2 regions of the Klebsiella sp. I138 genome follow, and region 1 is predicted to be linked to the other one. Evidence: riboswitches for the same ligand, from Rfam matches in the RefSeq annotation. Region 1 holds a riboswitch; the other holds the start of a gene.

Region 1 (14,758 bases):
CAGCGGATGCTCAGCCTGAACGCCTTTGAGTCCGGCATGCTGTTTGAGCAGCAGCTGATCGAGGATGAGTCCCGGCTGCGCTACCAGGCCTGCGCCGACTTCTGGCGTCGTCATTGCTATCCGCTGCCGCGGGAGATTGCCGCGGTTATTCATGACGCGTGGAAAGGTCCGCGCGATCTGCTGAAATCCCTCGACCGCTGGTTGCAGGGCGAAGCGCCACAGCTCAAATCCCCGCCGGCGGAAGAAGAGACGCTGGCCGAACGCCATCAGCAAATTATTACGCGCATCAATGCCATGAAAACGCAGTGGCGGGAGCAGGTTGCTGAGATTGACAGCGTGCTGGAGAACTCCGGCCTCGACCGGCGCAAGTTCAATCGCGGCAACCAGGGAAAATGGATAGAGAAAATCAACCTCTGGGCGCAGGAAGAGACGCTAAGCTACCAGTTGCCAGAAGCGCTGGAGAAATTTTCTCAGGCCTTCCTGTATGAACGCACCAAAGCGGGCGGCGAGCCGCCGGTGCATCCGCTGTTTAGTGCGGTTGAACAGCTGCTGGCTTCCCCGCTGACGTTGACGGATCTGGTTATCGCCAGGGCGATGGTGGAAATCCGTGAGGCGGTAGCACGCGAGAAGCGCCGACGCGGCGAACTCGGCTTCGATGATATGCTCAGCCGGCTTGATGACGCACTGCGCGGAGAGAGTGGAGACGCGCTGGCCGGCGCCATTCGCCAGCGCTTCCCGGTAGCGATGATTGATGAATTTCAGGACACCGACCCGCAGCAGTATCGTATTTTCCGCCGCATCTGGCGGCAGCAGCCGGAGACGGCGCTCCTGCTTATCGGTGACCCCAAGCAGGCCATCTACGCCTTTCGCGGCGCGGATATTTTCACCTATATGAAAGCGCGCGGCGACGTGGCGGCGCACTATACGCTGGATACCAACTGGCGTTCGGCCCCCGGGATGGTTGCAAGCGTTAACCGTCTGTTCAGCCTGAGCGATAATCCCTTTATGTTCCGCGAGATCCCTTTCCTGCCGGTCAAACCGGCAGGGAAAAACCGCGGACTGCGCTTTACCGTTGATAACGACGCAGTTCCAGCCATGAACATCTGGCTGATGCCGGGCGAGGGCGTCGGGGCCGGTGATTATCAGGCTTATATGGCGCAGCTGTGCGCGGCGCAAATTCGCGACTGGCTAAGCGCCGGTCAACAGGGGCGCGCGCTGCTCTGGCGTGGAGAAGAAGCCCTGCCGGTACAGGCCTCCGATATTACGGTCCTGGTGCGTAACCGCCAGGAAGCGTCGCTAATCCGCGATGCGTTACGGCGGCTTGCTATCCCGTCGGTGTATCTTTCTAACCGCGATAGCGTGTTTGATACGCCGGAAGCGCAGGAGATTTTATGGGTACTGCAGGCGGTACTGGCTCCCGAACGCGAAAATACGTTGCGCAGTGCGCTGGCGACATCGATATTCGGCCTGAATGCGCTGGATATTGAACGCCTTAATCAGGATGAACGTGCCTGGGACGAACTGGTTGAAGAGTTCAGCGGCTACCGACAAATCTGGCGCCAGCGTGGCGTGATGCCGATGCTGCGTGCGCTGATGAGCGCCCGGCAAATTGCGGAAAACCTGCTGGTGACCGTCGGCGGCGAACGTCGTTTAACCGATATCCTGCATATCAGCGAACTGCTACAGGAGGCGGCCAGCCAACTGGAAAGTGAACATGCGCTGGTGCGCTGGCTGACGCAGCATATTGCCGAACCGGACAGCAACGCGTCCAGTCAGCAGATGCGCCTGGAAAGCGATAAGCACCTGGTACAGATAGTCACCGTGCACAAATCCAAAGGGCTGGAGTATCCGCTGGTCTGGCTGCCGTTTATTGCCCGTTTCCGTAAACAGGATCAGGCGTTTTATCACGATCGCGACTCGTTTGCCGCAGTGCTCGATCTGGGTCAGGACGAAGGCAGTCTGGAGCTGGCGGAAGCGGAGCGCCTGGCGGAAGATTTACGCCTGCTCTACGTCGCCCTGACTCGCGCGGTCTGGCACTGTAGCCTCGGTGTTGCCCCGCTGAGTACCCGGCGCAGCGACAAACCCGGCGCCAGTGATTTTCATCAGAGCGCGCTCGGGCGCCTGCTGCAAGGCGGCGAAGCGATGGATGCCGCCGGGCTGGCCGCGCGTTTGCAGGCGTTCTGCTGCGAGGATATCGCCCTGCAAATGCCCGATGCGCCGGATCCCACACCCTGGCAGGCGCCGCAGGAGACGCTGCCGCCGCTGTCCGCGAGGATCCTTGCCCGGCAGGTCACCGATGACTGGCGGGTCACCAGCTATTCCGGGTTGCAGCAGCATGGCCACAGCGTGGCTCAGGATCTGCTCCCGCGTCTTGATGTCGACGCCGCTGGCGTCGGCGAGGTTGCCACAGAGCCGCAGCTCACGCCGCATCAGTTTCCGCGCGGGGCATCGCCGGGGACATTCCTGCACAGCCTGTTTGAAGACCTCGATTTTACCCAGCCGGTTCCTGCCGACTGGATGGCGGAAAAGCTGCAGTCCGGGGGCTTCGGAGAACAGTGGACGCCGGTACTCACGCAGTGGCTGGACGACGTGCTGCGGACTCCGCTACCGGGCGCCGGAATAGCGCTCAATCAGCTCACCGCAGGCGATAAGCAGGTGGAGATGGCTTTCTATTTGCCGATCGAACGGCCGCTGGAACCGCAGCGCCTGGACGCCTTGATTCGCCGCTACGATCCGCTCTCTGTGGACTGCCCGCCCCTGGACTTTCGCCAGGTCCGCGGAATGTTAAAAGGCTTTATCGATCTCGTGTTCCGCCATAACGGCCGATATTATCTGCTGGATTATAAATCGAACTGGCTGGGGGAAGACCGCGAAGCCTATACCCGTCAGGCAATGGAACAGGCCATGCGGACGCACCGTTACGATTTGCAGTACCAGCTCTATAGCCTGGCGCTGCACCGCTACCTGCGCCACCGCATTGCTGACTACGATTACGAACGCCATTTCGGCGGCGTGATTTATCTTTTTTTACGCGGCATGGACGGACAGGGTGGCGAGCAGGGGATTTTCACCGCACGCCCCGCGCAGCCGCTGATTGACGGCCTGGATGCGCTGTTTGCCGGAGATGTACAGGAGGAGGTCCTGCCATGACGATGGATGAACTGCTGCTGGAAGCGGTAAATCAGCGCATGCTGCGCCCGTTAGATGTGCAGTTTGCGCTGATGGTGGCACAAGACGCGCATCCGGCGGTGAAGCTGGCGGCGGCAGTGCTCAGTCGCGATGCCGGCGAAGGACACGTTTGTCTGCCGATTTCACGTTTGCGCTCGGACGAGCTTCTGAGCGGAAAAGCCAACGATCTGCGCGAACAGCTGCTGGCGCAGGCGGGGTCACCTGATGACTGGTCGGCGCTTCTGCTCGCCTCGCAGGCGGTTAGCGGCGGCGAGCGGCCGACGCCGATCGTCCTCTGCGGCGACCGGCTCTACCTCAACCGGATGTGGCGTAATGAACTGACCGTCGCGCGTTTCTTCAATGAAGCCAACCAGGTTGTGGACGTTGATGAGGTTCAACTGGCTCACACGCTGGATGCGCTGTTCCCTGCAAGCGCGGAAACAGACTGGCAAAAGGTTGCTGCTGCGGTGGCGTTGACCCGCCGTATTTCGGTGATTTCCGGCGGCCCCGGCACCGGGAAAACCACTACCGTCGCCAGGCTGCTGGCGGCGCTGATTCAGACGACCCGTCAGCCACGCTGCCGGATCCGTCTGGCGGCGCCGACCGGGAAAGCGGCGGCAAGATTGACGGAATCGCTGGGGGAGGCGCTGCGTCGCCTGCCGCTGAGCGATGAGCAGAAGACGCTGTTGCCCACCGAGGCCAGCACACTGCATCGTCTGCTGGGCGCTCAGCCCGGCAGTCAGCGGATGCGCTATCACGCTGGCAATCCGTTGCATCTGGATGTGCTGGTGGTAGATGAGGCCTCAATGATTGACCTGCCAATGATGGCGCGGTTGATTGATGCGTTGCCGGAACATGGACGGGTCATTTTCCTCGGCGACCGCGATCAGCTGGCGTCCGTGGAAGCCGGAGCGGTGCTCGGGGATATTTGTGCCTGGGTGAATACTGGCTATACCGCGGCGCGCGCGGCGCAGCTGACCCGGCTGACCGGCCACCCGGTACCGGCTGGCGAAAGTGAGGCTGCGGGCGCACTGCGCGACAGCCTGTGCCTGCTGCAAAAAAGCTACCGTTTCGGCAGCCATTCCGGCATCGGCAGTCTGGCCCGTGCGGTGAACAACGGCGATCGCAGCGGCGTGAGAGCGACGCTACGCCAGCCCTTCGACGATATTGTTTTGCATCCGCTGAGTACGACTGAAGAATACGAAGCGATGCTCATGCAGTCGCAGGCGGGATATGGTCGCTATTTGCAACTGCTGCGCGAGCGGGCAGAGCCGGAGGCACTGATTGCCGCCTTCGGTGAATTCCAGCTGCTGTGCGCCCTGCGCGATGGCCCCTACGGCGTCAGCGGAGTGAATGAACAGCTGGAGCAGATGCTTAACCGTCGGCGGGCGATTACGCTACCGAGGCATTCGCGCTGGTATGAGGGGCGCCCGGTGATGATTTCGCGCAACGACAGTGCTCTGGGGTTGTTCAATGGCGATATCGGGATTGCGCTGGAACGAGGAGAGGGGCTACGTGTCTGGTTCCCGATGCCGGATGGCAGCATTAAGTCGGTGCAGCCAAGCCGCTTGCCGGAGCACGACACCGCGTGGGCAATGACGGTACATAAATCGCAGGGATCGGAATTCACTCATGCGGCGTTGATTCTGCCCGCTAAAATCGTACCGCTGCTCACCCGTGAGCTGGTCTATACCGCAATCACGCGGGCCAAACAGCGGCTGTCGATTTATGCCGACGAGCAGGTATTGACCCAGTCCATCGTCGCCCGAACCGAGCGGCGCAGCGGGCTGGCGGATATTTTTGCCCGCGGCGCGTAACCTCTGGTTCGTTATTTCCCCGGCCAGGCGTCGTGCCCACCGGGGAGGTTGCTTCAGCCGAGGTCGGCCATCATCACTTTTGAACGACGCTGGTAGTTGTACATCTCTTTCTTACTCTCCGGCAGCAGGTCGATATCAACCGGCGTAAAGCCGCGCTCCTGGAACCAGTGAATACTGCGGGTGGTGAGGACAAATAATTTGCTCAAGCCCATCTGCTTCGCCTGAGTGGCAATGCGGTTCAGCAGCACTTCACCGCGCGATGAGCTGCGGTAATCCGGATGCACCGCGACGCAGGCCATCTCACCGATTTTCTCTTCCGGGAACGGATAGAGCGCGGCACAGGCGATAGTGGTGTTATCACGTTGAATAATAGTGAATTTATCGATTTCCATTTCCAGCTGCTCGCGCGAGCGGCGCACCAGAATACCCTGCTGCTCCAGCGGGCTAATCAGCTCAAGAATTCCGCCGATATCATTAATGGTGGCGCGGCGAATCTGCTCGGCGCTTTCCATGACTATCTGGGTCCCGATACCATCGCGTGAGAACAGCTCCTGCAGCAACGCCCCGTCTTCCTGATAGCTGATCAGATGGCAGCGACGCACGCCGCTGCGACAGGCCTTCACGGCCCCGCGCAGAAAACGCACCGTACCAGAGTTGTAATCCTCTTCGGCCTCCAGCTCTTCTACGCGCGCCTGAGCTTCGTTCGGGAACAGCTCGGAAACAATCATGCCATCCTGATTGTAAACCCCCTGGGATGAGCAGAAACCGATCATTTTTTCGGCCTTCAGCTTAACGGCCAGCTGCGTAGCAATCTCTTCAGAGGTCAGGTTAAAGCTTTCGCCGGTCACCGAAACGGCAACGGGGCCCATCAGTACAATCGCGCCGTTATCCAGCTGGCGATGAATCGCATCTTCATCGATACGGCGGATGCGCCCGCTATGGCAATAATCAACGCCATCATCGACGCCCAGCGGCTGAGCGATAATAAAGTTACCGCTCACCACGTTGATATGCGCGCCCTGCAGCGGGGTGTTATTCAGGCTCATCGACAGGCGTGCGGTAATTTCCAGCTGCAGCATGCCCGCAGCCTGCTTAACCAGCTCGAGGGTTTTGGCGTCGGTAACGCGGGTCTGTTTATGATAAACCGGCTCGTGGTGGTGCTCTGCCAGATTGGCGTCAATCTGCGGGCGTGCGCCATAGACCACTACCAGGCGGATGCCCAGGCTGTGCAAAAGACCAATGTCATTGACAATGCTGGAGAAATTTTCATGCTCAATTGCTTCGCCGCCAAGCATGATGACAAACGTTTTCCCCCGATGGGCGTTAATGTAGGGGACAGAATGGCGGAATCCTTCTACCAGTTCGGTGCGACGTTCCTTCACCATGACTTGACCTCAATGCATGATTATTCGTAATTAGTGTATTTTTATTCTGTTTCAGCATTAAACGCAAGTCTAAATTTGCGCCGAAACTGATAAAAATCTGTGATCAAAAGCGTGCTGTCTAAGATTGTTTACCCTTTTATTGATGACAGGTTATGCAGCTTTCGTTAAAGTTTCCGGTCAATCTGTCTGTTTTGAGTACGAATACGTTTTTATTGCTTGGGAGTGGCATGCCGGGATACAAGTCAGGATTAAGCCGTCGTCGTTTTTTACAGGGGGCGGGCGCAATGTGGTTAATGAGCGTCAGCCCGGTAGGCTTAGCGGCTGCCGCGCAGGTCGTCGCTGTACGCGTCTGGCCGTCGTCAACCTATACGCGCGTCACGGTAGAATCGAATCATGTGCTGAAATATCGACAGTTTGCCTTGAGCAATCCGGAACGGCTGGTGGTGGATCTGGAAGGCGTCAATCTTAACTCCGTGCTAAAAGGCATGGGAGCGAGTATTCGCGATGACGATCCTTATATTAAGTCCGCGCGCGTCGGGCAGTTTGATCCGCAAACTGTGCGCATGGTGTTTGAACTTAAGCAGAACGTTAAACCGCAGCTCTTTGCCCTGGCGCCGGTGGCTGGTTTTAAAGAACGTCTGGTCATGGATCTTTATCCTTCGACCGCGACCGATGTTCAGGATCCGCTGCTGGCGTTACTGGAAGATTACAATAAAGGCGATCTTGAGCGTCAGGTGCCTCCTGCCGAAAGCGGGCCGAAGCCGGGCAAAGCCGGGCGCGACCGGCCGATCGTGATTATGCTCGACCCGGGCCACGGCGGCGAAGACTCCGGCGCAATAGGAAAATACCATACCCGCGAGAAGGACGTGGTGTTGCAAATTGCCCGCCGGCTACGTGCGCTTATCGAAAAAGAGGGCAACATGCGGGCCTACATGACCCGGAATGAAGATGTCTTCATTCCGCTGAAGGTCCGCGTTGCCAAGGCGCAAAAGCAGCGTGCCGATCTGTTCGTCTCGATTCACGCCGATGCCTTTACCAGCCGACAGCCGCGAGGCTCATCGGTGTTTGCGCTATCGACCAAAGGCGCAACCAGTACCGCCGCAAAATATCTGGCCCAGACCCAGAACGCCTCTGACCTGGTCGGGGGGGTGAGTAAAAGCGGCGATCGCTATGTCGACCATACGATGTTCGACATGGTGCAGTCGCTGACCATCGCCGATAGCCTGAAGTTTGGCAAAGCGGTGCTGCAAAAAATGGGCAGAGTGAATAACCTGCATAAAAACCAGGTGGAGCAGGCGGGTTTTGCGGTGCTGAAGGCACCGGATATACCGTCTATCCTCGTGGAAACGGCGTTTATCAGCAACGTGGAAGAAGAACGTAAGCTGAAAACGGCGACCTTCCAGCAGCAGGTCGCCGAGTCGATTCTGGCGGGAATTAAAGCCTACTTCGCCGATGGCGCTACGCTGGCAAGGCGCGGATAACACAGGAGCAGGAGATGGCGCTACTGAAGAGCGCGCACGGCGGGAATACCCGGGAAGCCGCCGCGCTGCTGGGCATCTCGGCGGAACAGCTGCTGGATTTTAGCGCCAACATTAATCCCCTCGGCATGCCGGAATGCGTAAAGCGCGCGCTTATTGATAATCTTGAACGGGCAGAACGCTATCCTGACGTTGAATATCAGCAGCTGCATCTTGCGCTGGCGGAACACCACCGCATTCCCGCATCGTGGATACTGGCTGGCAATGGCGAAACCGAGTCTATTTTTACGCTTGCGCACGGCCTGAAGCCGCGCAGGGCGATGGTGGTGACGCCCGGTTTTGCGGAGTATCGCCGCGCGCTGCAGGCGGTCGATTGCACGGTCCTGGAATTCGCGCTGCGTGAGGAAGATGGCTGGCAGTTGACCGACGCTATTCTTGAGGCACTGACGCCAGAGCTGGACTGTTTATTCCTCTGTACGCCCAATAATCCTACCGGTCTTCTGCCTGAACACGCGCTGCTTGAGGCGATTGCCGCCCGCTGCCGGGACGCGGGGATTGCCCTTATCCTGGACGAAGCATTTATCGATTTTATTCCCGACCGGTCGGGTTTTATTCCCTTTCTGCAGGATAACCCCCACATCTGGGTGCTCCGCTCCCTCACCAAGTTTTATGCGATTCCCGGCCTGCGTCTTGGCTACCTGGTTAACAGCGATGAACGAGCCGTGGCCCGGCTGCGTGAGAAGCAAATGCCGTGGTCAATTAATGCCTTTGCGGCTCTGGCGGGTGAAATAGTGCTCAAGGACAGCGCCTATCAGCAGGCTACCTGGCAATGGCTGGCGCAGGAGGGCAGTCGCCTGTATCTGGCCCTCCGCCAGCTGCGCGGCCTGACCGTTTACCCGGGGCGGGCAAACTATCTGTTTTTACGCTGCGATCTCAGCGGGCTCGATCTGCAACAGGCTTTGCTGCACCAGCATATTCTGATCCGCAGCTGCGCAAACTATTCGGGACTGAGTGCCGGTTATTTCCGCGTGGCCATTCGCAGCCCTGAGGAGAATCAGCGCCTGCTTACCGCGCTCAGCGCCCTCCTCTCCGCCGACGTCTGACTCCGCAAGCGACCGGCTCCTGCGTATGGCATAATACGCTGCCTGATGCTTCAGAGATCCGGGATACGTCAGGCCGGATCTCTGAAGCATCAGGCTAACCAACAGGTGCCAGGGAAGGAGGTGACAATCCTCCGCAGCCCCCGCTGCTGTGATGCTGACAACCCCGTAAATACCACCGATCGTGAGACCGGGAAGGGCGGGTGAGGATGACGCTAAGCCAGAAAACCTGCCTGTCGGTGATTATCAACAACTTCGGTGGGAAGTGGGTTGCTCAGATGCGTGCCGTCGAAAGATGGCGTCAGGCGCACCTTTACACCCCGACCACCCTGAACAGGAACAGGGTATGGCGGTACAACTCCATTCATTCATTTTCGCCCGTTGGCGGTTAGTCACGGGGCCGGGACGATGACGCTGCTTGCCTGGTGCGTCGCCTGGATCCTCGATTCTGTTATCGGCGATCCGCCGCGCTGGCCGCATCCGGTGCGCTGGATTGGCAATCTCATCACTATTATTCAACGAATCGTGCGCCGGCACTGTCACAGCCAACGCGCGCTGCGCATCGGCGGTGGGCTGATGTGGCTGACGGTGGTTGGGCTTACGTGGTTCCTGGCCTGGGGCATATTGAAACTGGCGGAAACTCTCCATCCCTGGCTTGGCTGGGTGATTGAGGTGTGGATGATCTTTACCCTGCTGGCCGGGCGCTGCCTTGCGGATTCCGCCAGAGAAGTTGAACGTCCGCTACGCGCGGGCGACCTGGCGCAAAGTCGGGAAAAACTTGCCTGGATTGTCGGGCGTGATACTTCGCAGCTACGGCCTGAGCAGATAAATCGCGCGGTGGTGGAGACGGTTGCAGAAAACACCGTCGATGGCATTATTGCGCCGCTGTTCTTCCTGCTATTGGGCGGCGCGCCGCTGGCGATGGCCTATAAAGCGATTAACACACTCGACTCCATGGTGGGGTATAAACATGAAAAATATCGTGCTATCGGTATGGTCAGCGCCCGTCTTGACGATGTGGCGAATTTTATTCCCGCGCGCCTGAGTTGGCTGCTGTTCAGCCTGGCGGCGTTTTTATGTCGTTACGACGGTGCGCGTGCCCTGCGTATTGGCTGGCGCGATCGCTATCAACACAGCAGCCCTAACTGCGCATGGTCGGAAGCCAGCGTCGCCGGTGCGTTAGGTATCCGGCTCGGCGGTCCAAACGACTATTTTGGCGAGCGGGTGGAAAAACCCTGGATTGGCGACACCGTACGCGATATTTCGGTCGATGATATTCCCCGCACCCTGCGCCTGATGTGGGTGGCTTCGACGCTGGCGCTGGTGCTGTTTATGGCGGTGCGGTATCTGTGGGCAGGCGTGGCCTGAGAACGAAAGATGGCTTTTTGTGGCCAGGGCAGTTGCAACATAAAACAGAAGCGGGATGGAAGAGTAATGCGAAAAAATGCGAACGAGGAGACGTCATGACGCAGGCAATCATGCTGCAGGGAACGGCGTCCGACGTCGGTAAAAGCGTGCTGGTGGCTGGATTATGCCGCATTTTTTATCAGGATGGCCTGCGCACGGCGCCGTTTAAATCGCAGAATATGGCGCTCAATTCAGGGATCACGGCGGATGGCAAGGAGATGGGCCGGGCGCAGATCTTTCAGGCTGAAGCGGCCGGTATCGCGCCGGATGTGCGCATGAACCCCATCTTGTTGAAGCCAACCAGCGATCTTAAAGCCCAGGTGGTGCTGATGGGCAAAGTGGCGACGGATATGGATGCGGTGAGCTACCACGAATATAAACCGCGCCTGCGCGAACAGATCCTGACGGTCTATCGCAGCCTGGCGCAGGAGTATGACGTGCTGGTTCTGGAAGGGGCCGGCAGCCCGGCGGAGATCAACCTGCGCGATCGCGATATCGTCAACATGGGGATGGCGGAAATGGCGCAATGCCCGGTGATCCTTGTTGCCGATATCGACAGAGGGGGCGTGTTTGCCGCGATTTACGGGACGCTGGCGCTGCTTGAGGAGCAGGAACGCGCCAGGGTTAAAGGGGTGATCATCAATAAATTCCGCGGTGATATCGCGCTACTCTATTCCGGAATCGAACAGATCGAAGCGTTAACCGGTGTTCCCGTGCTGGGGGTGCTGCCGTGGCTGGAGGTCGATCTGGAGGATGAAGACAGCGTGGCGCTACAGAAAGGGAAGTATCTGAGCACGGCGAAGCGCGAAATCGACATTGCGGTCGTTCAACTGCCCCATACCTCAAACTTCACCGATTTCAATGCGCTGGCGGCGCAGCCGGATGTACGCGTGCGCTACGTGCGGCACCCGCAGGATCTGACGCAGGCCGATTTAGTTATCCTGCCCGGCAGTAAAAATACGCTGGGCGATCTGCTGTGGCTGCGCGACAGCGGAATGGAGCTGGGCGTATTGCAGGCGCATCAGCAGGGAATACCGGTGCTGGGGATTTGCGGCGGTTATCAAATGTTGGGTGAGGCGATTGTCGATGAAGTAGAGTCCGGTCTGGGAACGCTGCCCGGACTCGGTCTGCTCGATACGGTGACGCAATTTGCCCGACATAAAACCACCACTCAGGTGGAGGCTACGATGGCGGCAGCCCTTCCGGACTGGCTGGCAGGGGCTTCTGCCCTGCAGGTACGAGGCTACGAAATACATATGGGTGAAACGACCCTGAACGGGAACTGCCGGCCGGTGATGCAGCTGGAGAAAAATGGCCGGCGGGTGGCTGACGGGGCAATGACGGACGACGGGCTGGCGTTTGGTACTTACCTTCATGGCCTGTTCGACAGCGATGATTTCACTCGCGCGCTGGTCAACGGCCTGCGGCAGCGCAAAGGGCTGGAAGCGCTGGATACCACTCTTCACTACGCGCAATACAAATCGCAGCAGTTTGATGTGCTGGCCGCTGCTATGCGCCAGCATATTGATATCGAAAAGATTTATCATATTATGCAGCAGCATCAGGAGCCATCATGCTGATTCTGGTTACCGGCGGTGCCCGTAGCGGAAAAAGCCGCCACGCCGAGGCACTCATTGCCAATTCGCCACAGGTTTTGTATCTCGCGACCTCGCAGAGTGTTGATGAGGAAATGGCTCAGAGGATTCAACACCATCGCGATAGCCGACCGGCCCACTGGCGCACCGTCGAACGCTGGCGCCATCTCGATGAGGTGATTACGCCGGGCAACGACCCGCAGGAAGCCGTGCTGCTGGAATGCATGACCACCATGGTAACCAATATGCTGTTTGCCCAGGGGGGCGATAGCTCTCCGGACGACTGGGATTTTTCGGCGATGGAACTGATGATAGATGACGAGATTCAGTCGCTGATTGCCGCCTGTCAGCGCTGCCCGGCGACGGTCGTTCTGGTTACCAATGAAGTGGGGATGGGGATTGTCCCGGAAAACCGCCTTGCGCGGCATTTTCGCGATATTGCCGGTCGGGTCAACCAGCGCCTGGCAGCGGCAGCGGATGAGGTCTGGCTGGTAGTGTCAGGTATTGGAGTCAAAATTAAATGATCAAACTATTTTGGGCAATGCTCTCTTTTATGAGTCGCTTACCGGTGCCGGAGCGCTGGTCGCAGGGGTTGGAGATCGATCGGTATGTCCGTGGGATTGTCACTTTCCCTCTGGTCGGCGTGCTGCTGGGCGGGCTGAGCGGGCTGGTGTTTCTGGCCGTTCAATCCTGGTGCGGTATTCCGCTCGCGGCGCTGTTTTGTATTTTAGCGCTGGCGCTGCTGACCGGTGGTTTTCACCTCGATGGCCTGGCCGATACCTGCGACGGCGTGTTTTCCGCTCGCCGCCGGGAACGGATGCTGGAGATTATGCGTGACAGCCGGCTGGGGACTCACGGCGGACTGGCGCTCATTTTTGTTCTGCTGGCAAAAGTGCTGGTCGTCAGCGAGCTGGCGCTGCGCGGAACGTCGATGCTGGCCGCGCTGGCTGCCGCCTGTGCCGCCGGGCGTGGCGTTTCCGCACTGCTGATGTACCGCCATCGCTATGCCCGTGAAGAAGGACTGGGCAATGTATTTATCGGCAAAGTGAGCGGGCGGCAAACCTGCGTGACGCTGGGGTTAACGGCAATTCTCGCCGCTATGTTACTGCCAGGGATGCACGGCGTGGCGGCGTTGGGGATCACCGTGGTGGCCATTTTTGTCCTTGGGCAATTGCTGAAACGCACCCTGGGCGGGCAAACCGGCGACACGCTGGGGGCGGCGATTGAGCTGGGCGAGCTGATATTCCTGCTGGCTCTGCTGTGAGTCCGGCTATTTGAACAGTATTGCCGTAACAGAGGTGTTCAGCATCGTGCGCCATTTCCGCTCCGTAAGGGGAGGCGATGGCGCATCTGACATCATCGTGGCAAGAAAAGGCCAGTATTAACGTGACGAGTATTCATCGCGCCTGATTGGCGGCGGGTAAGAATAGTTGTTGGTATTGCTGGCGTGACCGTGACCGGTATGCAGAAACAAAAAAACACCCGTCAGGGTGTTCATTGTGTTGGTTGCGGGGGCCGGATTTGAACCGACGACCTTCGGGTTATGAGCCCGACGAGCTACCAGGCTGCTCCACCCCGCGTCCGTCTTTTACTCTTCCATCGAGTAAAGCTTACTGCTATCAGATCTAAAATTGGTTGCGGGGGCCGGATTTGAACCGACGACCTTCGGGTTATGAGCCCGACGAGCTACCAGGCTGCTCCACCCCGCGTCCGTCATTACTCTTCCATCGAGTAACGTTTACTGCTATCTGATTTTAATTGGTTGCGGGGGCCGGATTTGAACCGACGACCTTCGGGTTATGAGCCCGACGAGCTACCAGGCTGCTCCACCCCGCGTCCGTGGAAGCGCACTATACTCCGCTCGCGTTTTGATGCAACCCTTTTTCAGCAAAATCATCAAATTTGTAATAAGTGGTGTATAAAGAGCCATTTCCGGCCTGTTTTTTGAGCAAGATTGTATTTGTGGTGCTTTAGCGCATTTCAATAGCCCTGGGGGTTTGTTATCTTCCTTCATCACGAACCGCGACTAAGCAGCATAAAGAAGAGATACCATGAAAGGATGTTGGGCAAAGTATGTAGCGACAGGAGCAATGCTGGCGATGCTCGCCGCCTGTTCCTCAAAACCGACCGATCGCGGTCAGCAGTATAATGAAGGAAAGTTGACCCAGCCGTTTTCATTGGTTAACCAGCCTGATGCGGTCGGTTCACCGATTAACGCCGGGGACTTCTCTGAGCAGGTTAGTCAGATCCGTAGCGCATCGCCGCGTCTTTATAATAGCCAGAGCAACGTCTATAACGCGCTGCAGGAGTGGCTACGTGCCGGCGGCGATACCCGCACGCTGAGTCAGTACGGTATTGATGCCTGGCAGATGCAGGGGGCCGATAGCTACGGCAACGTTCAGTTCACCGGCTACTACACCCCGGTGGTGCAGGCGCGTCATACCCGCCAGGGCGAATTCCAGTATCCGATTTATCGCATGCCGCCGAAGCGCGGCAAGCTACCGTCTCGCGCCAGCATTTACGCCGGTGGTCTGAGTGACAACTATATTCTGGCCTACAGCAATTCGCTGATGGACAACTTTATTATGGACGTACAGGGCAGCGGCTACATTGATTTTGGCGATGGCTCGCCGCTGAACTTCTTTAGCTATGCCGGGAAAAACGGCTGGTCGTATCGCAGTATTGGGAAAGTCCTGATCGACCGCGGCGAAGTGAAGAAAGAAGATATGTCGATGCAGGCGATCCGTGAATGGGGCGAAAACCACAGCGAAGCCGAAGTTCGTGAGCTGCTTGAGCAAAACCCGTCGT
Region 2 (14,758 bases), 1.2 Mb from region 1:
TTCAATGTGCAGGTGGCCGGCATTTGGGTCATGGCGATAAACTCGCGCAAAGCGGGAACGGCCTGCGCCATCCCTACGCCTCCCCCAACGTACAGCATCGGTTTTTGCGCAGCAGCCAACATTTGCAGGGCTTGCTCAACCTCCGCCTGGGGGAAATCAGTGTCGTTATCAACCGTCGAGAAATACGGGTCGAGCTCGCCTTTCGCCAGCTGGATGTCTTTTGGAATATCGACCAGCACTGGACCAGGGCGACCAGAGTTTGCCACCTGAAAAGCCTCAGCGATCACTCGCGGCAATTCTTCCAGTGACTGAACGAGGAAGCTATGTTTCGTACAGGCCAGCGACAAACCCATGACGTCCACTTCCTGGAAAGCATCGGTACCGATAAACGGCGCCGCAACCTGGCCGGTGATAGCAACGACGGGGATAGAGTCCAGCAACGCATCCGCCAGGCCAGTGATCAAGTTTGTCGCACCTGGCCCAGAGGTGGCGATGCACACACCGGTTTTACCCGTGGCGCGGGCATAACCAATAGCGGCTATTGCCGCACCTTGCTCGTGCCGGCACAACAGGTGTTCCACGCCGCCGTCATACAACGCATCGTAAACCGGCATAATCGCGCCACCAGGATAGCCAAAAACAGTGTCGACTCCCTGTGTCCGCAAAGCATGTACTACCCACTGCGCCCCATTCATAGTTAGTTCCCCGTCATAGATCGGGAGAAACAGAATTTTATGCTGTTGGTCATGGTCTGCTCCTCACTTATCATTTTTAAGTTATAAAAAAACCCCCGGACCTTTCGGTGCGGGGGTCTTAGTTCGTTAAGGCTTGATTTCTAAGCCTTTCCTCGTCCAAGTGCAGCCCCGCACGGTGGGATAATAATCACCACCACGCTAATCACGACCAGGCTAATCACTCGTAGAAGGGCTGTCATTTTATGTACTTTCTGGCTTCTTGTTCGAAGGAATACCTAAAGAGTTACCACAGACATCACGTTAAACACAAGATTTTTTTATGCGTCACTTGCTGATCGCGCTAACAGTTTTTTGTAAAACAATTGTTTTTAATAGGAAAAATATAAAATGAAAAAAATTCAATTTATCGTTCTTTTCTATGACGATGTGATGCTTTACGGCAATACAGTCTTTCGCGATGGAGCCCGTCTGCGAAGCCAATTCCATAACGAGTGAAATGTAATAATATTCGGCGAATTAGCTGGAATCTGTCGCGTAAAATCCATTTATTGCAGATTACTGATAGTTATCAGACAGACATAATGCCCGCACTCAGGAGGCATTATGTCACTCGCGATTATTTACACACGGGCCGCGTTCGGTATCAGTGCCCCTCTTATTACTGTCGAAATTCATATTAGCAACGGGCTCCCCGGACTGACTATGGTGGGCCTTCCTGAAACTACGGTGAAAGAGGCTCGTGACCGGGTACGCAGTGCGATAATTAATAGCGGCTATACGTTCCCGGCCAAAAAAATCACCATCAACCTGGCACCTGCCGATCTCCCCAAAGAGGGAGGCCGGTACGATCTCCCCATCGCTCTCGCGCTTCTGGTGGCGTCGGAGCAGCTAAATGCCACCAGGCTGAATCAATACGAGTTTATTGGCGAACTCGCGCTCACAGGGGCGCTACGTGGCGTTCCTGGCGCCATCTCCAGCGCAATGGAGGCGATAAAAGCCGGACGGCAAATCATCGTCGCGGAAGATAATGCAGCTGAAGTGGGGCTCATTGAAGGCCAGGAGTGTCTTGTCGCCGGGCATCTACAGGAAGTCTGTGCCTTTCTTGAGGGGCAGCATGCGCTAAATCCTCCCCTGCCGGAGGCAGAATATCCTGCGGAGCCGCTGCCTGACCTGAGCGATGTTATTGGCCAGCAGCAGGGAAAGCGGGCACTAGAAATTGTTGCCGCAGGCGGGCATAACCTGTTGTTGATAGGCCCTCCCGGAACAGGAAAAACCATGCTTGCCAGCCGACTGCCGGGGCTCCTGCCACCATTAAGTAATCAAGAGGCGCTAGAAAGTGCCGCGATCCTAAGTCTCTTCAGTGCCAACCGCGCAACAAAACAGTGGCGTAGACGGCCGTTTCGCAGCCCACATCACAGCGCATCGCTCACGGCGATGGTTGGAGGTGGCTCAATCCCCATACCCGGAGAGATCTCCCTGGCTCATAACGGGGTACTGTTTCTTGATGAGCTACCGGAGTTTGAACGTCGGGTGTTGGATGCACTACGAGAGCCCATGGAATCAGGGAAAATACATATTTCACGTACCCGGGCGAAAATTGACTACCCGGCACATTTTCAGCTTATTGCAGCAATGAATCCCAGCCCGACCGGACATTACCAGGGGCATCATAATCGCGCATCGCCGGAACAAACATTACGTTATCTGGGACGCCTGTCTGGCCCGTTCCTCGACCGTTTCGATCTCTCGCTTGAAATTCCACTACCGCCTCCAGGCGTGCTCAGTCTGGTAGCCTCTGGTGTGGAAGATAGCGCCAGCGTGAGGAAGCGGGTTCTCGCCGCGCGCGACAAGCAGCTGGCCCGACAGGAGAAACTTAATGCCGACCTCGAGAGTAACGAAATGAAAATCTGGTGTCCGCTCAGTAAAGAGGATGCTATATGGCTGGAGCAGGTACTATTGCAGCTGGGGCTCTCTATCCGTGCCTGGCAGCGCCTGTTGAAAGTCGCACGGACTATCGCCGACATAGAAGATGAACCCCGTATTGAGCGCTACCACCTGCAGGAGGCCCTGGGCTATCGGGCAGTGGACCGGATGCTGAATCATCTGCAAAAACTTATGGCATAAAAAAAGGGCTTACGCCCTTTTTTTCTTAATCATCGCTTTCGGTGTAATCTTCAGCGCCTTCGACCTGCGGTTTACCGCCGGAGAGCGTATGAAAACGCTTAGGCCGCTTAATGCGTGCCATATACTTGATCCAGACACGCTCCATTTCCGTAGCTGGTTCACATTCCCCACGGCAGACCGAAACAAATTGTTTTTCATCTTCGGTGACAGGTTCGCGTTTACCCAGTTCCAGTTCGTTAAGGGCATAACCATGCTGTTCCAGCAGTTGTGCCTCTTTGATGGTGAAATCACCATGACGGGAGAACCCGCGCGGATAATGTTTATTATCGAAAAAACGATTAGTCGTCATAAAGCTTTCCGCCATCCTACACGCTCCTGATTCTTTGGCCGAGCTATTTATGGCGCGGAGTATTAGTTACGCTTGACAGAGTGTAAAACAAAAGATTTAAATCATTACGACAAATAATTTTGCGGAGAAGAGTGTGGATACGGAATTGCTCAAAACTTTCCTCGAGGTGAGCAGAACTCGCCACTTTGGACGAGCAGCAGAGGCGCTTTATCTGACGCAATCAGCCGTCAGCTTTCGTATTCGTCAGCTGGAAAACCAGCTTGGCGTCAACCTTTTTACCCGCCATCGCAACAATATCCGTCTGACATCAGCCGGCGAGAAACTGCTTCCTTATGCCGAAACCCTGATGAATACCTGGCAGGCGGCGAGAAAAGAGGTGGCGAACGCCTCCCGGCATAACGAATTCTCAATTGGCGGCAGTGCATCCTTATGGGAGTGCATGCTTAACGGATGGATGGGGAAACTCTATAAGGAACCCTATAACCTGCAGTTTGAGGCCAGGATTGCGCAGCGACAATCGCTGGTTAAACAACTACATGAACGGCAGCTTGATCTGCTGATCACGACAGAATCACCGAAAATGGACGAATTAAGCAGCCAGTTACTCGGTAATTTCACCCTGGCACTCTACTGCGCTTCACCATTTAAAAATAAGAATGAATTGAATTATTTGCGCCTGGAATGGGGTCCGGACTTTCAACAAAATGAAGTCGGACTGATTGGCAGTGATGATGTCCCCCTACTGACCACCAGTTCTGCTGAACTGGCTTATCAGCAGCTTGCTGCGCTTAATGGTTGCACATGGCTACCTACACATTGGGCGAAGGATAAAAGCGGCCTGCATACGGTAACGGATAGCACAACGCTATCTCGGCCTCTGTACGCTATCTGGTTACAAAACAGCGACAAACAGGTACAGATCCGTGAAATACTGAAAACAGGCATACTGGAATGACGCACGCCTCCATGGACGGAGGATGCTGTAAAGCGCTGGGGATAGTGAATAACAGACAAAAAAAATCCTTTGCCTGAGCAAAGGATTATATATGGCAGGGGCGGAGAGACTCGAACTCGCGACACCCGGTTTTGGAGACCGGTGCTCTACCAACTGAGCTACGCCCCTAAATCTCTTACTATTAAGCCCGCTAATGTATTAGCAGGCTTAACTTTAAATAAGTGGCGGAACGGACGGGACTCGAACCCGCGACCCCCTGCGTGACAGGCAGGTATTCTAACCGACTGAACTACCGCTCCACCGAATACTGTTTTACTGCTACCGGTTGTCACCCCGGTTTACTGCTTTAACCTTCGAACCAGTCACAACATCGCTGTGATTGCGTTCTTAATTTGATGCCTGGCAGTTCCCTACTCTCACATGGGGAGACCCCACACTACCATCGGCGCTACGGCGTTTCACTTCTGAGTTCGGCATGGGGTCAGGTGGGACCACCGCGCTATTGCCGCCAGGCAAATTCTGTTTCCACCCCGCATCTCTGCGCAGTGAATAATCTGTCATCAGGCTGAAAATCAATTTCGTCTCTTCGCCAAAACAGCTTCGGCGTTGTAAGGTTAAGCCTCACGGTTCATTAGTATCGGTTAGCTCAACGTATCGCTACGCTTACACACCCGACCTATCAACGTCGTAGTCTTCAACGTTCCTTCAGGACTCTCAAGGAGTCAGGGAGAACTCATCTCGGGGCAAGTTTCGTGCTTAGATGCTTTCAGCACTTATCTTTTCCGCATTTAGCTACCGGGCAATGCCATTGGCATGACAACCCGAACACCAGTGATGCGTCCACTCCGGTCCTCTCGTACTAGGAGCAGCCCCCCTCAATTCTCCAGCGCCCACGGCAGATAGGGACCGAACTGTCTCACGACGTTCTAAACCCAGCTCGCGTACCACTTTAAATGGCGAACAGCCATACCCTTGGGACCTACTTCAGCCCCAGGATGTGATGAGCCGACATCGAGGTGCCAAACACCGCCGTCGATATGAACTCTTGGGCGGTATCAGCCTGTTATCCCCGGAGTACCTTTTATCCGTTGAGCGATGGCCCTTCCATTCAGAACCACCGGATCACTATGACCTGCTTTCGCACCTGCTCGCGCCGTCACGCTCGCAGTCAAGCTAGCTTATGCCATTGCACTAACCTCCTGATGTCCGACCAGGATTAGCTAACCTTCGTGCTCCTCCGTTACTCTTTAGGAGGAGACCGCCCCAGTCAAACTACCCACCAGACACTGTCCGCAACCCGGATCACGGGTCTACGTTAGAACATCAAACATTAAAGGGTGGTATTTCAAGGTTGGCTCCATGCAGACTGGCGTCCACACTTCAAAGCCTCCCACCTATCCTACACATCAAGGCTCAATGTTCAGTGTCAAGCTATAGTAAAGGTTCACGGGGTCTTTCCGTCTTGCCGCGGGTACACTGCATCTTCACAGCGAGTTCAATTTCACTGAGTCTCGGGTGGAGACAGCCTGTACCATCATTACGCCATTCGTGCAGGTCGGAACTTACCCGACAAGGAATTTCGCTACCTTAGGACCGTTATAGTTACGTACGCCGTTTACCGGGGCTTCGATCAAGAGCTTCTCCTTACGGATAACCCCATCAATTAACCTTCCGGCACCGGGCAGGCGTCACACCGTATACGTCCACTTTCGTGTTTGCACAGTGCTGTGTTTTTAATAAACAGTTGCAGCCAGCTGGTATCTTCGACTGATTTCAGCTCCGTGAGCAAGTCACTTCACCTACCATCAGCGTGCCTTCTCCCGAAGTTACGGCACCATTTTGCCTAGTTCCTTCACCCGAGTTCTCTCAAGCGCCTTGGTATTCTCTACCTGACCACCTGTGTCGGTTTGGGGTACGATTTGATGTTACCTGATGCTTAGAGGCTTTTCCTGGAAGCAGGGCATTTGTTACTTCAGCACCGTAGTGCCTCGTCATCACACCTCAGCGTTTAATAAGCGTCCGGATTTACCTAAACGCTCCGCCTACATGCTTAAACCGGGACAACCGTCGCCCGGCTAACATAGCCTTCTCCGTCCCCCCTTCGCAGTAACACCGAGTACAGGAATATTAACCTGTTTCCCATCGACTACGCCTTTCGGCCTCGCCTTAGGGGTCGACTCACCCTGCCCCGATTAACGTTGGACAGGAACCCTTGGTCTTCCGGCGAGCGGGCTTTTCACCCGCTTTATCGTTACTTATGTCAGCATTCGCACTTCTGATACCTCCAGCAACCCTCACAGGCCACCTTCAACGGCTTACAGAACGCTCCCCTACCCAACAACGCATAAGCGTCGCTGCCGCAGCTTCGGTGCATGGTTTAGCCCCGTTACATCTTCCGCGCAGGCCGACTCGACCAGTGAGCTATTACGCTTTCTTTAAATGATGGCTGCTTCTAAGCCAACATCCTGGCTGTCTGTGCCTTCCCACATCGTTTCCCACTTAACCATGACTTTGGGACCTTAGCTGGCGGTCTGGGTTGTTTCCCTCTTCACGACGGACGTTAGCACCCGCCGTGTGTCTCCCGTGATAACATTCTTCGGTATTCGTAGTTTGCATCGGGTTGGTAAGTCGGGATGACCCCCTAGCCGAAACAGTGCTCTACCCCCGAAGATGAGTTCACGAGGCGCTACCTAAATAGCTTTCGGGGAGAACCAGCTATCTCCCGGTTTGATTGGCCTTTCACCCCCAGCCACAAGTCATCCGCTAATTTTTCAACATTAGTCGGTTCGGTCCTCCAGTTAGTGTTACCCAACCTTCAACCTGCCCATGGCTAGATCACCGGGTTTCGGGTCTATACCCTGCAACTTAACGCCCAGTTAAGACTCGGTTTCCCTGCGGCTCCCCTATACGGTTAACCTTGCTACAGAATATAAGTCGCTGACCCATTATACAAAAGGTACGCAGTCACCCCATAAAGAGGCTCCCACTGCTTGTACGTACACGGTTTCAGGTTCTTTTTCACTCCCCTCGCCGGGGTTCTTTTCGCCTTTCCCTCACGGTACTGGTTCACTATCGGTCAGTCAGGAGTATTTAGCCTTGGAGGATGGTCCCCCATATTCAGACAGGATACCACGTGTCCCGCCCTACTCTTCGAACTCACAGAATGTGCATTTTAGTGTACGGGAGTATCACCCTGTACCCTGCGACTTTCCAGACGCTTCCACTAACACACAAACTGATTCAGGTTCTGGGCTGCTCCCCGTTCGCTCGCCGCTACTGGGGGAATCTCGGTTGATTTCTTTTCCTCGGGGTACTTAGATGTTTCAGTTCCCCCGGTTCGCTTCGTTAAGCTATGTATTCACTTAACGATAGTGTGACGAATCACACTGGGTTTCCCCATTCGGAAATCGCCGGTTATAACGGTTCATATCACCTTACCGACGCTTATCGCAGATTAGCACGTCCTTCATCGCCTCTGACTGCCAGGGCATCCACCGTGTACGCTTAGTCGCTTAACCTCACAACCCGAAACTGTTTCGTAAAACAGTTCGCATTGCGAAAATTTGAGAGACTCGAACACACCATTTTTCCTTTCTTATTACGGAGAAAGGAAACAGTGTGTCGTTTCAATTTTCAGCTTGATCCAGATTTTTAAAGAGCAAAACTTCGCAGCATACCTTTTCAGGTACGCTCTGAAGTTTTTTATTGTGCAGCAGTAAAGGATGGTGGAGCTATGCGGGATCGAACCGCAGACCTCCTGCGTGCAAGGCAGGCGCTCTCCCAGCTGAGCTATAACCCCATCGTAATTGTCATCTCTGTTTACCGTTATTCGATATCGGGCAAGGCATGGTGACGCGAAGCATACTGAAGTATGTGAGTAGTCGCCATAACGCAGCACGGTAGCGAATTTGGTAGGCCTGAGTGGACTTGAACCACCGACCTCACCCTTATCAGGGGTGCGCTCTAACCACCTGAGCTACAAGCCTGCAGAGATTTTTTACTGCTTATTTTTCATCAGACAATCTGTGTGGACACTACAAAGGCAGGTTCTTTCAGGTAAGGAGGTGATCCAACCGCAGGTTCCCCTACGGTTACCTTGTTACGACTTCACCCCAGTCATGAATCACAAAGTGGTAAGCGCCCTCCCGAAGGTTAAGCTACCTACTTCTTTTGCAACCCACTCCCATGGTGTGACGGGCGGTGTGTACAAGGCCCGGGAACGTATTCACCGTGGCATTCTGATCCACGATTACTAGCGATTCCGACTTCACGGAGTCGAGTTGCAGACTCCGATCCGGACTACGACATACTTTATGAGGTCCGCTTGCTCTCGCGAGGTCGCTTCTCTTTGTATATGCCATTGTAGCACGTGTGTAGCCCTACTCGTAAGGGCCATGATGACTTGACGTCATCCCCACCTTCCTCCAGTTTATCACTGGCAGTCTCCTTTGAGTTCCCGTACCGAACCGCTGGCAACAAAGGATAAGGGTTGCGCTCGTTGCGGGACTTAACCCAACATTTCACAACACGAGCTGACGACAGCCATGCAGCACCTGTCTCACGGTTCCCGAAGGCACTAAAGCATCTCTGCTAAATTCCGTGGATGTCAAGAGTAGGTAAGGTTCTTCGCGTTGCATCGAATTAAACCACATGCTCCACCGCTTGTGCGGGCCCCCGTCAATTCATTTGAGTTTTAACCTTGCGGCCGTACTCCCCAGGCGGTCGACTTAACGCGTTAGCTCCGGAAGCCACTCCTCAAGGGAACAACCTCCAAGTCGACATCGTTTACAGCGTGGACTACCAGGGTATCTAATCCTGTTTGCTCCCCACGCTTTCGCACCTGAGCGTCAGTCTTTGTCCAGGGGGCCGCCTTCGCCACCGGTATTCCTCCAGATCTCTACGCATTTCACCGCTACACCTGGAATTCTACCCCCCTCTACAAGACTCAAGCTTGCCAGTTTCAAATGCAGTTCCCAGGTTGAGCCCGGGGATTTCACATCTGACTTAACAAACCGCCTGCGTGCGCTTTACGCCCAGTAATTCCGATTAACGCTTGCACCCTCCGTATTACCGCGGCTGCTGGCACGGAGTTAGCCGGTGCTTCTTCTGCGAGTAACGTCAATCACTAAGGTTATTAACCTTAATGCCTTCCTCCTCGCTGAAAGTACTTTACAACCCGAAGGCCTTCTTCATACACGCGGCATGGCTGCATCAGGCTTGCGCCCATTGTGCAATATTCCCCACTGCTGCCTCCCGTAGGAGTCTGGACCGTGTCTCAGTTCCAGTGTGGCTGGTCATCCTCTCAGACCAGCTAGGGATCGTCGCCTAGGTGAGCCATTACCCCACCTACTAGCTAATCCCATCTGGGCACATCTGATGGCATGAGGCCCGAAGGTCCCCCACTTTGGTCTTTCGACGTTATGCGGTATTAGCTACCGTTTCCAGTAGTTATCCCCCTCCATCAGGCAGTTTCCCAGACATTACTCACCCGTCCGCCGCTCGTCACCCAAAGAGCAAGCTCTTCTGTGCTACCGCTCGACTTGCATGTGTTAGGCCTGCCGCCAGCGTTCAATCTGAGCCATGATCAAACTCTTCAATTTAAGTTTGATGCTCGTGAATTAAACTTCGTAATGAATTACGTGTTCACTCAGAGACTTGGTATTCATTTTTCGTCCGAGGACGTTAAGAATCCATGTCACTTTGAGTGCCCACACAGATTGTCTGATAAATTGTTAAAGAGCAGTGCAACGGCGCTGAGCGCTCTGTCGCGAGGTCCCGTATAATACGTTTTCCTCATTCAGAGTCAAGCATTTATTTTTGCTTTTCTCTGTTGGTGTTCATCGCTGAACCCCGCTAACCCGGCGGCCTGTAAGCCGTTGTTCCGTGTCAGTGGAGGCGCATTATAGGGAGTTCTGAGACGTTGACAAGCCCTGTTTTAAAAAAACTTTTCAACCGTCTCTTTTTTGTGCAAAACGCCATTAAAGTGGCAGTTTTTCGAGCTTCTCAAAGCCGTAACGCTGCAAAACGGGTGAAAGTTGTTCAGTTTCGGCCGTCAGCGCCATGCAATAAGCAATATTCGGGTCGCTGGATTTCGCATCCGGAGCTTCATGTTCCAGCAGCCAGACGGTACGACGGGCAATGGCGGCACCGGAGTCGATCATCCGCGTTCCTTCCGGGAGCACCTGTTGCAGCTCTTCCTGTAAGAGAGGGAAATGCGTGCAACCCAGCACAACCGTATCAGGCGGCTCCGCCATTCGCAGCCACGGGCGCAGAATGCGCCGTAGTTCATCCAACGGGACCGGTTCACCATGCAGCTTCGCTTCCGCCAGCTCAACGAGTTCAGCGGAACCCAGCATTTCTATCTTACATTCATTCGCAAAGCGGCTTATCAACTCCCGCGTATAGGGACGCTTGACCGTACCACGCGTTGCCAGCAGGCCGACAATGCCGTTCGCCGTCAAACGCGCGGCAGGTTTAATCGCCGGAACGACCCCCACAACAGGAAAGGCGAATTTTTCACGAAGGGCGGGAAGAGAGACGGTGCTGGCGGTGTTACAGGCAATGACGGCCAGCGCCAGCGGATAACGTTGTTGAACGGCAGTGACGATTTCGAGCACGCGTTCAACGATGAATTCTTCACTCTTCTCCCCATAAGGGAAAGCAACGTTATCAAAAGCGTAGATGTAATGCAGATTCGGCAGCAGCTGCCGAATCTCATTATAAACCGACAACCCACCGACGCCGGAGTCAAACACCAGCACGGTGGGACGTGGATCAGAAGGTGTAGCTGCCAGACAAGTAGTATTCTCGTCCTGCAGTTTGGTAGCCATAAGCTGTCTCGTAATCTTTATCGAACAGGTTGGCTATTTTACCACGAACCGTCAGGTGATCGGTGATCGGATACGCGGCAGAAACGTCAAGAGTGCTGTAGCTTGGCAAAATGCGCTGCGTATTATTGTACTGAGACGTGTTGTTATCGTAGCGCTTGCCGTAATACTGCCACGATACATCCATATCGACGTTGAACATCGTCCAGTCCACCTGATACTTCGCCTGGCGTTTAGAACGTCTGGCCAGGACTTCACCATTATCATCATTACGCGGGTCGACGTACTGCAACGTGACGCGATGGCTGAAAATGCCTGTATCGATATTACCCGTCCACTCAACGCCTTTAATCGTTGCGGCATTGATATTGTCATACTCGCCTTCATAGGTGACAGGATCTGAGTAATAGGTAATCAGATTAGTGATTTTGTAGTGATACGCCGACAGGCGCCAGTCCAGCGGACCGGTAAGACCATCAAGCCCCGCTTCCCATTGTTGAGACTCTTCCGGCTTCAGGTTCGGGTTTGAGCTGATGCCAAATCGGGTCGAACCGAACTGCTGTCCCAGTGAAGGGGCGAGGAAGCCGGTGCCATAGCCCAGGGTTACGCGATAGTTTTCCACGAACTCCCAACCGGCGGTGGTCTGCCAGGTACCGTGCCAGCCGAACTGTTCATCGTGGTCTTCACGACCGGACGCTTCGAGCGTCACATCGCCAAACTGCTGCTGACCGGTCAGATACAGACCCGTGTTATCACGCTTGTAGGTATCCGATATTACCGTATCCGACGAGGTCAGCCGCTGCTGCTGCCAGTCCACGCCGGCGCTCACAGAGCCATGGCCAACAATAACGTTATTGCCCCACTGCAGATTACGCTGCGTCATCCGATCGAGCGTCGTGCCGTCATTGTAACGGCCATAGATGCTGCTGTAGTTATAGTCTTTGACCTTCTGATAGCTGGCGATCAGCTGTGAAGAGTAGATTCCGGAACTAAATGCCAGGCCTGCGTCCCAGCTCTGGTTATAGAGCTGCTCTTCATCTGCGCTGTAGGCAGGGCTATATGGCGGGCTTCCCAGATCGTAGTCTGCGTTGTTGGTATAGCTACGCCCGCGGAAGAAACCGTTCAGGTTATCGTTAAATTTATGCTCAAGACCACCCCAGAACGCTTTGCTGCGGAAACCATCGCGATCCTGATCGTGCGACCAGGTCGAATCAGGCTGAACGTTAAAGCCTTTGTTTCCCTCATAGGAACCGGCGACCGTCGCAACCGTATCGCCGAAGCGATGGCGCAGAGTGCCGTCGTATTGCTGGTAGCCTTCAGAGCCAACGCCTGCGGTGATCTTAGATTCTTCTTTATCAGAGTGGGTGATGACGTTAATCACGCCGCCCATCGCACCGGAACCGTAAATGGCCGAACGCGGACCACGGATGTATTCCACACGCTGCACCAGCGATAGCGGTATTTGGTTGAGGTCAGGGTTGTTGGTAATACCAGGACGAGGCATGGGTACGCCATCAATCAGTACCAGAACCTGTTTGGCTTCGGTGCCGCGGATAAATAAAGAAGAGCTTTGCCCCATCCCGCCATTCTGGGCAATATCCACACCCGGCAGCCGACGCATAACATCGTTTAAATCCTTCGCCTGCCAGCGATCGATATCTTCCCGGGTGACCACGTCAGTCGGCGCAAGAACCGTATTGACTGGCTGTTGAAAACGATTTGCTGTCACCACTAACGTATCTGAATTGCTGTCTTGCGCCCAGCCAGAAAATGCCGTGACGGAGAGAGCCGTCATCAGCGAAGCTTTTTTAATCATTGTAAAAGCATCCGTAACATATAAAGGATGCCGCTGGTTTCATCAGTAGCACGCGATGATAGAAACCAAATGCGACGTATTCCGGCAGGTCTTCGGGCTTGGGGTGTGTTATGGATGAGGACTTCCCACCTGAAATCGGCAGTGTCTGCACAATGCGTTCATCCCACCTTCCTTACCGCTGCGCGTCAGCCCCAGATTTACACTGGATTCCCTTTTAACTCACAGGACCGGTTACACAATGCTATAATTAGAAACATATAGAAGTCCAGACTTCTATAATTATATTTGTTCCCTTTTCCGGGCTGGACATCCCCTGCGCTTTCCCTACAATCCCCGCGTACTTATTTTATTCAGGATGCATCATGACCCCAGAACACCTTCCGACCGAACAATATGAAGCGCAGCTGGCAGAGAAAGTCGTCCGTCTGCAAAAAATGATGGTGCCTTTTAGCGCGCCGGTTCCGGAGGTGTTTCGTTCGCCGGTCAGCCATTATCGAATGCGTGCCGAGTTTCGTCTGTGGCACGATGGCGACGACCTGTACCACATCATGTTCGACCAGCAGACGAAATCCCGGATTCGCGTTGATCGCTTTCCGGCGGCGAGTGAACTCATCAATCAGTTGATGAGCGAAATTATCGATGGTGTACGCGATAATCCGGTTCTGCGCCATAAGCTGTTCCAGGTCGATTACCTGACGACCATGAGCAATCAGGCCGTAGTGTCGCTGCTGTACCACAAGAAGCTCGACGACGAGTGGCGTCAGCAGGCCACAGCCCTGCGCGATGCACTACGGGCGAAAAACCTCAACGTGCATCTGATTGGCCGCGCTACCAAAACCAAAATCGAGCTCGATCAGGACTATTTAGATGAGCGCCTGCCGGTCGCCGGCCGCGAAATGATCTATCGCCAGGTAGAAAACAGCTTCACTCAGCCCAATGCCGCCATGAATATTCAGATGCTGGAATGGGCGCTGGACGCCACCAAAGAGGCAACGGGTGATTTACTCGAGCTGTACTGCGGCAACGGCAACTTCTCCCTGGCGCTGGCGCGCAATTTTGATCGCGTACTGGCAACAGAAATAGCCAAACCGTCGGTCGCGGCGGCGCAGTACAACATTGCGGCTAACCATATTGATAACGTACAGATCATCCGTATGGCGGCGGAAGAGTTTACTCAGGCCATGAACGGCGTGCGGGAGTTTAACCGCCTGCAGGGTATCGACCTGCAAAGCTATCAGTGTGAGACGATTTTTGTCGATCCGCCGCGTAGCGGGCTGGATAGCGAAACGGAGAAGATGGTGCAGGCGTATCCGCGAATTCTGTACATCTCCTGTAATCCGGAGACTCTGTGCCAGAACCTGGAAACCTTAAGTCAGACCCACGACGTCACGCGCCTGGCACTGTTCGATCAGTTCCCGTACACCCATCATATGGAATGTGGCGTTTTGCTCACGAAAAAGTAAGCGGGAAACCCGGCAACATGATGTTTGCCGGGTAACAGCTGCGGGCTTACTCTGCCGCAGTATCCTTGCGGTTACGGATCCGGTAGCCGATCCAGAACACGGTGATCACCGACAGCACGGCCGGGAAGAAGTTAGACCCGATATCCGGATATTCCGCACGCACGACGGTGCTATACAGCAAAACGCCCAGAATAAAACAGGCGGCAGCCAGGCCAGGCAGCCCAACGGGCATACTGCGGTTCTGGTAGCGCTGATGCAGACAGTAAATCGTCAGTAGCAGAGACAGTACCGGGAAGATGGAAAAGGGAACGATCGAGCTGAACAGCGCGGCGAAGGTTCCATTAATGGACAAACCAGCGATCAGCGCCAGCAGCAGCGTACCTTTATCTTGAACTGAGTGTTTCATTGCTCGTCCTTCACGTTATTCGGAATGATTTGACATTTTTTCTTGTTCGCGGCGATACCAGTAATACGCGCCTTTCGAGATCATTCTGAGCTGCAGTACCAGTCGCTCTTCCAGCTGCCGGCG

The links. A riboswitch is a leader RNA that binds a small molecule or an ion and turns the genes downstream of it on or off. The one in region 1 is predicted to bind cobalamin.
Region 2: linked by a shared signal. The riboswitch ahead of btuB (TonB-dependent vitamin B12 receptor BtuB) and the one ahead of cbiB (adenosylcobinamide-phosphate synthase CbiB) in region 1 are both predicted to bind cobalamin.

The regions. Positions count from the first base shown of each region.
Region 1 is NZ_CP180447.1:5,190,306-5,205,063, forward strand. Features, by position in the region: gene recB (exodeoxyribonuclease V subunit beta) at 1-3,150, shown strand, start outside; gene recD (exodeoxyribonuclease V subunit alpha) at 3,147-4,985, shown strand; gene argA (amino-acid N-acetyltransferase) at 5,039-6,370, opposite strand; gene amiC (N-acetylmuramoyl-L-alanine amidase AmiC) at 6,598-7,851, shown strand; gene cobD (threonine-phosphate decarboxylase CobD) at 7,866-8,951, shown strand; cobalamin riboswitch at 9,038-9,199, shown strand; gene cbiB (adenosylcobinamide-phosphate synthase CbiB) at 9,357-10,316, shown strand; gene ACMYSK_RS24360 (cobyric acid synthase) at 10,412-11,935, shown strand; gene cobU (bifunctional adenosylcobinamide kinase/adenosylcobinamide-phosphate guanylyltransferase) at 11,929-12,474, shown strand; gene cobS (adenosylcobinamide-GDP ribazoletransferase) at 12,471-13,214, shown strand; tRNA gene ACMYSK_RS24375 (tRNA-Met) at 13,454-13,530, opposite strand; tRNA gene ACMYSK_RS24380 (tRNA-Met) at 13,583-13,659, opposite strand; tRNA gene ACMYSK_RS24385 (tRNA-Met) at 13,710-13,786, opposite strand; gene mltA (murein transglycosylase A) at 14,002-14,758, shown strand, end outside.
Region 2 is NZ_CP180447.1:3,979,990-3,994,747, forward strand. Features, by position in the region: gene ilvG (acetolactate synthase 2 catalytic subunit) at 1-695, opposite strand, end outside; gene ilvX (peptide IlvX) at 698-769, opposite strand; gene ilvL (ilv operon leader peptide) at 836-934, opposite strand; gene ACMYSK_RS18605 (YifB family Mg chelatase-like AAA ATPase) at 1,299-2,819, shown strand; gene ACMYSK_RS18610 (DUF413 domain-containing protein) at 2,845-3,183, opposite strand; gene hdfR (HTH-type transcriptional regulator HdfR) at 3,302-4,123, shown strand; tRNA gene ACMYSK_RS18620 (tRNA-Trp) at 4,216-4,291, opposite strand; tRNA gene ACMYSK_RS18625 (tRNA-Asp) at 4,346-4,422, opposite strand; rRNA gene rrf (5S ribosomal RNA) at 4,521-4,636, opposite strand; rRNA gene ACMYSK_RS18635 (23S ribosomal RNA) at 4,734-7,641, opposite strand; tRNA gene ACMYSK_RS18640 (tRNA-Ala) at 7,847-7,922, opposite strand; tRNA gene ACMYSK_RS18645 (tRNA-Ile) at 8,033-8,109, opposite strand; rRNA gene ACMYSK_RS18650 (16S ribosomal RNA) at 8,181-9,723, opposite strand; gene murI (glutamate racemase) at 10,102-10,953, opposite strand; gene btuB (TonB-dependent vitamin B12 receptor BtuB) at 10,898-12,766, opposite strand; cobalamin riboswitch at 12,834-13,013, opposite strand; gene trmA (tRNA (uridine(54)-C5)-methyltransferase TrmA) at 13,129-14,229, shown strand; gene ACMYSK_RS18670 (YijD family membrane protein) at 14,276-14,635, opposite strand; gene fabR (HTH-type transcriptional repressor FabR) at 14,651-14,758, opposite strand, start outside.